One region of the Aeromonas encheleia genome, then DNA from elsewhere that is predicted to be linked to it. Evidence: riboswitches for the same ligand, from Rfam matches in the RefSeq annotation. Region 1 holds a riboswitch; the other holds the start of a gene.
What was found. A riboswitch is a leader RNA that binds a small molecule or an ion and turns the genes downstream of it on or off. The one in region 1 is predicted to bind lysine.
Positions count from the first base shown of each region.

Region 2: it holds a riboswitch for lysine, as region 1 does, so the genes downstream of both, EL255_RS11665 (Na+/H+ antiporter NhaC family protein) here and lysC (lysine-sensitive aspartokinase 3) in region 1, are expected to answer to the same signal.

Region 1 covers NZ_LR134376.1:1,726,115-1,730,532, reverse strand. Annotated here, with positions in the region: gene argA (amino-acid N-acetyltransferase) at 121-1,449, shown strand; lysine riboswitch at 1,558-1,782, shown strand; gene lysC (lysine-sensitive aspartokinase 3) at 1,869-3,221, shown strand; gene EL255_RS08190 (protein kinase family protein) at 3,314-4,402, opposite strand.
Region 2 covers NZ_LR134376.1:2,530,100-2,534,517, forward strand. Annotated here, with positions in the region: gene EL255_RS11665 (Na+/H+ antiporter NhaC family protein) at 54-1,634, opposite strand; lysine riboswitch at 1,721-1,892, opposite strand; gene EL255_RS11670 (H-NS family histone-like protein) at 2,214-2,618, shown strand; gene EL255_RS11675 (cob(I)yrinic acid a,c-diamide adenosyltransferase) at 2,690-3,253, opposite strand; gene EL255_RS11680 (DUF3820 family protein) at 3,250-3,480, opposite strand; gene queE (7-carboxy-7-deazaguanine synthase QueE) at 3,482-4,153, opposite strand; gene queC (7-cyano-7-deazaguanine synthase QueC) at 4,215-4,418, opposite strand, start outside.

The DNA of each region.
Region 1 (4,418 bases):
TCGGCCCTTCGCCGGCAGAAAATGGCAAAAGAAAACCGACAATTCAATATTTAGTCTTGATTTGTGAATTTATTTTCATATATTGGGCGAATTGCTGTTTTTTTATGGAAGAAGCCTCAAGTGCGTGAACGCGAACCCAGCCTGGTCTATGCCTTTCGGCAATCCACCCCCTATGTCAATGTGCACCGGGGTGCCACCTTCGTGCTGATGATGGGGGGCGAAGCCATCTGCCACCCCAATTTTGCCAACATCGTTAGCGACATCGCCCTGCTGCAGACCCTCGGCATTCGTCTGGTGTTGGTGTTTGGCTCGCGCCCGCAGAATGACGAGGCGCTGGCCAAAGCCGGCATCGAGGCGCAATACCACAGGCGGATCCGGGTCACCGACGATGAGAGTTTCGACATCATCAAGCAGGTGTGCGGCGGTTTGCAGTACGACATCACCGCCCAGCTCTCCATGGGGCTGGCCAACACCCCCATGCAGGGCGCCCGCATCAGCGTGGTGAGCGGCAACTTCGTCACCGCCCAGCCGCTCGGGGTGGACGACGGCATCGACTTTTGCCACAGCGGCCGGGTGCGCCGCATCGACGTGGAGGGGATCTGCCGCCAGCTGGATCAGCAGGGGCTGGTGCTCATCTCCCCCATCGGCTGCTCGGTCACCGGCGAGAGCTTCAACCTGAGCTCGGAAGAGGTGGCCCGGCGAGTGGCGGTGGATCTCAAGGCCGACAAGCTCATCTGTTTCAGCAGCACCCAGGGGGTGATGGACAGACACGGCGAGGCCATCTCCGAGCTCTTCCCCGAGCAGGCGGAAGAGCTGCTGGTGGAGCTGGAGCAGGCGGGTGAGGAGATGTCCGGCACCGCCCGCTATCTGCGCGCCGCCATCGCCTCCTGCCGCGGCGGCGTGCCCCGCTCCCACCTGGTGAGCTATCAGGACGATGGTGCCATGCTGCAGGAGCTGTTCAGCCGCGACGGCCTCGGCACCCAGATAGTGCGCGAAAGCGCCGAGCGCGCGCGCGCCGCCTCCATCGAAGACATCGGCGGCATCCTGGATCTGATCCGGCCGCTGGAGGAAGAGGGCATACTGGTGCGCCGCTCCCGCGAGCAGCTGGAGATGGAGATCGACAAATTCACCATCATAGAGCGCGACGGCCTAATCATCGGCTGCGCCGCCCTCTACTGCTTCATGGAGGAGGCGATGGCCGAGATGGCCTGCGTCGCCATCCACCCCGAGTACCGCAACTCCAACCGCGGCGATCAGCTGGTCGCCAAGGTGGCCGAGCGGGCCAAGCGGCTCGGCATCCGCCGCTTGTTCGTGCTCACCACCCGCTCCATCCACTGGTTCAGGGAGCGGGGCTTCGAGCCGCTGGAGGTGGAGGATCTGCCGGTGGAGCGCCAGCGCCTCTACAACTGGCAGCGCCGCTCCAAGGTTTTGTCCAAGACCATCTCGTAACTGATTGATCTTGTGTCGGGTTATTGCCAATTCTTAAGTTTTTTACAAACTCGATTGACAGTGCAATCCAGTGCAGGGTATTTCTTAATGCACTCCACCGCCTGCGGTGGAGCCAGAAGAGGAGCGCTGCCCAGGCAGCCCAAGGGAGGACACCAGCGTCCTGCGAACTTGGGTCAGGGGGAGTAGCGCCGAGACGAGGCGAGTGACTGGACATCGCCACGTCGGCTGCGGGGGCTGAATCCCCCGGGTTGTCATCGGTCGTGTGCATCCCACACCGCATTCACAGCGGGTTTGGTGTGGGATGGGCACCGCGGATGGAGTGCTTCTGGCCGGGATCCTTCGCTATTCCTGCCATTTTTCGCCTCCTCCTCTCTTTTGCCTGATGAAACCGGATTTTCACATTAAGACAGGAGTACATGATGAGCCCGATCAACGTCGCCAAGTTTGGCGGAACCAGTGTCGCCGATGCCGCGGCCATGAACCATTGCGCCGACGTGGTGCTGGCCAATCCGGCGACGCGGGTGGTGGTACTGAGCGCCAGCGCCGGTGTCACCAACTTGCTGGTGAGCCTGGCCCAGGGCGAGCTCGATGAGGCGGGACAGGATGCCCAGCTGACCAAGCTGGCCGGGATCCAGCACGCCATCCTGAGCGCACTGGGGGAGCCGGTCGAGGTGAGCGCCCTGATCCACGCCCAGCTCGGCGAGATCCGCACCATGGCCCGCCAGGCCAGCCAGCACACAGATGCGGAGCTGGCGGACAGGCTCATCGCCTGCGGCGAGCTGATGTCCACCCGTCTCTTCACCGAGCTGCTGCAGCAACGCGGCATCAAGGCCCACTGGCAGGATGTGCGCCAGCTGATGCGCACCGACAGCCGCTTCGGCAAGGCGAGCGTGGATCTCGCCGCCACCCGCGCACTCTGCCAGGCCAACCTGGGCCCCCTGCTCGGCGAGCACCTCGTCATCACTCAGGGCTTCATCGGCTCCGATGCCGATGGCCGCACCACCACCCTGGGTCGCGGCGGCTCCGACTACAGCGCGGCCCTGCTGGCCGAGGCACTGGATGCCGGCAGCATCGAGATCTGGACCGACGTGCCCGGCATCTACACCACGGATCCCCGGCTGGTGACCCGGGCCCGCCCCATCCCCGAAATCAGCTTCGTGGAGGCGGCCGAGATGGCCACCTTCGGCGCCAAGGTGCTGCACCCCGCCACCCTGCAACCCGCCCTGCGCCAGGACATCCCGGTGTTTGTCGGCTCCGCCAAGGATCCGGCCGCCGGCGGCACCTGGATCCGCGCCAGCACCCAGACCAACCCGCTGTTCCGGGCCGTGGCCCTGCGCCGTCAGCAGGTGCTGGTCACCCTGCACAGCCTCAACATGTTCCACGCCTACGGCTTCCTGGCCGAGGTGTTCGGCATACTGGCACGGCACCGCATCTCGGTGGATCTCATCACCACCTCTGAGGTGAGCGTCTCCCTGACCCTGGATCACACCGGCAGCCAGAGCAACGGCGAACCCATCTTGAGCGACAAGGTGCTGGCGGAGCTCGGGCAGCTGTGCAAGGTGAAGGTGGAGACCGACTTCGCCCTGGTGGCACTGATCGGTAACCGCATGAGCGAGGCCGCCGGGGTCGGCAGCCAGGTGTTCGACGCCATCCGTGACCACAACATCCGCATGATCTGCTACGGCGCCAGCGCCCACAACCTCTGCTTCCTGGTCAAGGAGAGCGAGGCGGGCCACATCGTCAACCGCCTCCACCAGGAGCTGCTCGACTGAGCCAAGTCCGGATAAGCGGTATGAAATAAAGAGAGGGGCCAAGGCCCCTCTCTTTATTTCTGCTTATTTCTGCGCGGTCTATGGCATCGGCATCATGCCGAGGGGTCAGAGGACGGCAGCAGGTTGGCCTGGATCTGCCCGCGCAGCCCGGCCAGCTTGCCCATTAGCCCAGCCTGATCGAGCCCGGCCTCCTCGGGCCCCAGGTTGTCGACCAGCAGGGGGAAGTGTTCGCTCACCGCCCGCTCCAGCCAGTCGAGGCGGCGCAGGGTGAGCGGGCCGCAGCTCTTGCCGCTGAGATCGTCCTGGATGTCGAGATGATGGCTGCGGTACATGTCGCGCCACCAGCTGGCGGCCAGCCCCTCCTCGCTCGCCAGCGCCGAGCGCCACTCCGCCTGCAAGCCCTGCAACCGCGCCAGCACGGGGGCACTGGCCCCCTCCCGGGTCAGATGCTGCAACTCCTCCCTTGCCCAGGCGAGGCAGAGCTCGCGCCAATGGCGAAACAGCGGCAGGGGATCGGCCTCATCCAGCCAGAGACCGGACAGGGTGCGGGTCTCCAGCCGCTCGGGTACATGAAACTGGGGGTCGGCCAGGCCGTTGGAGTTGAATTCGTGGCGTGGATCGAAGGGCCACATGTAGCCAAAATCGAACACCGCTATCTGCTGGCCATCGTCGAGCAGGTTGCCCGGGCTCGGATCCCAGTCAAACCAGCCCCAGCGGGCCAACTCCGCCTGGACCGCCAGCATCTGTGCCAGATTGCGTTTATCCAGCTGGCTGACCGGGGCACCGCGCAACCAGGGGGAGACCAGCACCCCGGCCCGGGCGGAGCCGAAGCTGGTGCAGACCACCTTGGAGAGGATGGTGGGGTGCAGCTCGCGCAGGGCCTCGATCTCGCGGCGCCGCTCCAGCTCGGTGAGAAAGGCGGTCTTGCCGTCGGCATTGGCCACCAGGGAATCGTGCCGGCGCCGTTTCAGGCACCAGTGATGCCCCTCCACCTTGAGATGGAACACCTCGGCGGTGAGGCCGTGGCGATAGATCTTGAGTACAGCCGGGTGAGCCTCGGTCAACCTGAGCAGTTGCGCAAGCGGCAGGGGACAGTCCCGCTCACGGCCGATCCGGATCTCCTCTTTGCTCTCCAGCATCTGGAGCAATCTTGCCTGACGTGCCGCAACCTTGGGATTCATACATGTACCTCCAGCC
Region 2 (4,418 bases), 800 kb from region 1:
GCTAACCAAAGCCCCCGCCAAAACCAAGGGGCCCGTGGGCCCCTTGTTCTATTTTATGCGATAGCCAGGTCTCGCTGGATCCGGGCCTTGCGCAGATGGTAGCCGGAGAAGATCACGAACCAGAGCGCGCTGACCGTGAAGCCCGCCAGCACCGAGTGCATCAGCCCCATCACCAGGTAACCGAGCGCGGCACCGAAGGCGATGGCCAGCGCATAGGGCAACTGGGTCATCACGTGATCGATGTGATGGCAGCCGGCGCCGGTGGCCGACAGTATGCTGGTACTGGAGATGGGCGAGCTGTGATCGCCGAACACCGAGCCCGCCAGCACCGCGGCCAGCATCGGCAGCATCAGGCTGATGTCGCTGGCGGCCGCCATGTCGCCGGCCAGCGGCAGCATGATGCCGAAGGTGCCCCAGCTGGTACCGGTGGCAAAGGCCATGGCACAGGAGAGGATGAACACCACCGCCGGCAGCACTTCGATCGGCAGGTTGCCATTGGCCATGGAGGCCAGATACTTGCCGGTCTCCACGTCACGCACCACGGCGCCTATGGTCCAGGCGAACAGCAGTATGTTGATCGCCGGCAACATGGCCATGATCCCTTGCGGTGCGGCCTTCATCCAGTTTCTGGCCCCAAGCTTGAGGCGCATGGCCAGACCGATGGAGACCACCAGGCTGCACAGGGCACCGTAGACCAGGGAGGAGCCGACATTGGTGTTCTCGAACGAGCCGAGCACACTGAACGGCAGGCCTTTGCCCTCCAACACGGCGGCGCCGGAATCGATCATGAAGTAGACGGTCGCCAGGGTCAGGGTCAGGATCGGCAGCACCATGTCGATCATGCCGCCATTGCTCTCCTCCGGAGACTCCATGTCCAGCCCGATGGGACGGCCCTTGGACTCGTCCCACAGCTTGCCCTCCAGCGCCCACTGCTCATGCTGACGCATGGAGCCGATGTCGAGCTGGAACGCGATCACCACCAGTACCATGATCAGGGTGAACACGGCATAGAGGTTCATCGGGATCATCTCGACGAAGGCGGAGATGGGACTCTGATCGGTCAGGCCATGGGCCGCCATGATACCCCCCACCAGGGCGATGATGTAGGCCCCCCAGGAGGAGATGGGCATCAGCACGCAGACCGGTGCGGCGGTGGAGTCGAGCAGATAGGCCAGCTTGGCGCGGGAGATCTGGAAGCGATCGGTGACCGGACGGCAGATGGCCCCCACCGACAGGCTGTGGAAGAAGTCATCGATGAAGAAGGCAAACACCATCATGCCGGTGAGGGCCTTGGCCCCCTTGCGGGTCTTGGCACGGCGCTCGGCCCACTCGGCGAAGGCCCGGGTCGCACCGGAGACGCTCATCAGGCTGATGAGACCGCCCAGCAGCAACATGAACAGGATCATGTTGACGTTGTCACGGTTCAACGCACCGTCGACCCAGACGATCTTGAGCACGGTATTCAGCATGTAATGCAGGGAATCGAGCGGGGAGAACTGGTTGAGCAGCAGGCTGCCGGCCACGATACCGACCCCCAGCGACACCAGAACGCGACGGGTGATGATCGCCAGGGCGACGGCCAATAAAGGGGGAATGACTGACCAACCGGAGTCGGCGTAATGAACGATGTCCATGATCTCTTTGCACCTAAAGACAGCAGGTGGAGATCTACCGAGAGGATCTAAAGAAACAAAACCCGGGGCGGGCATACTCCTCAGCCCCTTCAGGTAGCGCTCCATAGTGGATGACTATGGCAGTCCTGCACCTATTAGATGCAGAACCAGCAACCCGGTATGATGGCCTGGTCACTTCGGCGCCGGCTCCTTTCATCGAGCATCGCAGGCATCACCCTCCGCTCGGTTACTCATAGGCAGCGCGCCTCTACTTAAAGGTATTCGGGGCACATTTTATCGGGACACCGCGTGATAGCAAGTTTTTTGATTAAAATTCAATGTTAGTGCAGGGATCTTACGCAAAATGGTAGTCAAATGGTGCGAACAATCCAATATAGACAACATTTTCATCTACTTGAATCTCATTTGGAGATGACAACCTCAATACCGATGCTATATCTTCCCGCCAATTATTCACCTGGCTTAATTTACCTGCCGAATTAATTAATTCAGTTTGCTTGACTTGATGCCAAACCACCCTTTAAATTATCGAAAAGCACATCTCATTTCCTTAATATTCCTGCGCGCGTGGTAGCCTATATGAACGAATTTCTGAAAGTCCTGCTGAATATCCGTAGCCTGCGGGCGACTTGCCGTGAATTGACTCTGGAACAACTGGAAGAGGGTCTGGAAAAACTCACCGCCATCGTCACCGAGCGCCAGCAGGATGAATCCGCCGAGCGTCAGGCCCGTGCAGAGCACCAGCGAAAAATTACCGAATATGCCGAGATGTTGAAGGCCGCAGGCATAGATCCAGCCGAATTAGTGGGTAGTGTTGCCATCGATGCTCCCAAGGCCGGCAAGGGCAAGCGAGCGCCCCGCCCCGCCAAATATCGTTATCTGGATAACGGGGTGGAAAAAACCTGGACCGGTCAGGGTCGCATGCCCTCCGCCATTGCCAAGGCCGTGGCCGAAGGGAAATCCGTGGAAGATTTTGCCATCTGATGCATCCCGTATTGTTCAAATAAAAAAACCTCGCCTGGCGAGGTTTTTTTATTTCCGTAGATGGTGGTCACTCAGCCCCGATCGGCCGCCTTGACCCACAACACCTCGGGGGTGCCGGTGCAGGCCAGCAGGTATCTGGCCACGGTGAAGAACCAGTCACTCAGCCTGTTCAGATAAGGCAGGATGGCCGGATTCACCTGCTCTGCACGGCTCAAGCCCAGCAGCAGGCGCTCGCAGCGCCGGGTCAGGGTACGCACCACATGAGCCTGTGCCGCCGCCCGTGAGCCGCTCGGTAAAATGAAATTGCGCAATACCGGCAACTGGGCGCTATAGGCATCGATCTGTTGCTCGAGTCTGGCGGTCCAGTCCTCGTTGACTTGCCACAGGCTGGCATTCTGCGCCGCACTGGAAAAAGCCAGCTCCCCGCCCAGATCAAACAACTCCTGCTGCAACTGCACCAGCTGGGCCAATAACACCGCCTCTTGCGACGGTATTTCGGCAATAAGCAGACCTATCTGGGAATTCAATTCATCCACGGCGCCATAGGTCTCGACCCGCATATCATCTTTGGCAAGCTGGGCACCGTCCGCCAGACGGGTGAGGCCCTTGTCCCCTTGTCGGGTATATATTCTCATACTGACATCCTGTTAATAATGGGAATAATCATGGTCTCCAGCCCATTGAGCTTGATCTCGTACGCCAGCGCCAATGACTGGCCCAGGCTACCGGCTGGAAAACCTGTCCGTGCCATCCACACCAGATAGGGCTCGGGAATATCGATGATGCGTCGCCCCTGATATTTACCGTATGGCATCTTCTTCGCCAGGCTGAGCAATACCCGCTCGTCAGATAATCCATCCATATTAATCAATATTCAGATATTTGTGGGTCTGGATGGAGAGCCGCCAATTACGGGCGATACAGGTCGCCATGGCCAGCTCGGTCGCCCTGGGCTTCTGGCTGATGGGCTGCAGCGCTATCATCACATCGGGACGCAGGCTGGCCGTCGCCAGCAAGGCGTCGAGCTCCTCGATATGGCGTTCAGTGGCCACCGGGTGCTTGATCTCGTTGGCACGCTCGAGCGCCGACACCAGCACCGGCAAGCCCCCCTTCATGCCTATCTTGGGAGAGACGGTGACCCAAGTGTCGTCGTGGGTCTGGATCTCGCTGGTACCACTGGTCTCGATCTGCACCTGATACCCCGCCGCCAGCAAGGCCGCTGATAGCTCATGCAGGTCATACAGGCAGGGCTCACCACCGGTTAACACCACGTGGCGGGCCCGGTAACCCAGCGTCTCGAAGCTGGCCAGGATCTGCACCGTGCTCATCTTGCTCCAGCCATCGGACTCGTTGGAACGATCAAGCACCTCGCTACTGCCCACCTCACGCGCCGGATCCACCACCCAGGTATGACGGGTGTCACACCAGGGACAGCCCACCGGGCAGCCCTGCAGGCGAACGAAGATGGCGGGCAGGCCGGTGAAGACGCCCTCCCCCTGGATGGTCTGGAAGATCTCGTTGATTGGGTAGTGCATGCTGATCACGGCTTGTTGCAAAAGGCGCGGATTATACCCCAAACCGGGGCAAGACGCAGGCTCAGGATCCGCTTTTCTCACCCAGCCCGGTTTTCTCACGCAGGCGGGCCATGACCCCGACCCGATCGGCCAGATAATGGTTCAAGCCACGGCTGCGCAGCTCGCAGGCGGGACAGCTGCCACAGCCATCCCCCAGGATGCCGTTGTAGCAGGTGAGCGTCTGCTGGCGCACCCTGTCGAGCTGACCATAATGATCCGCCAGCGC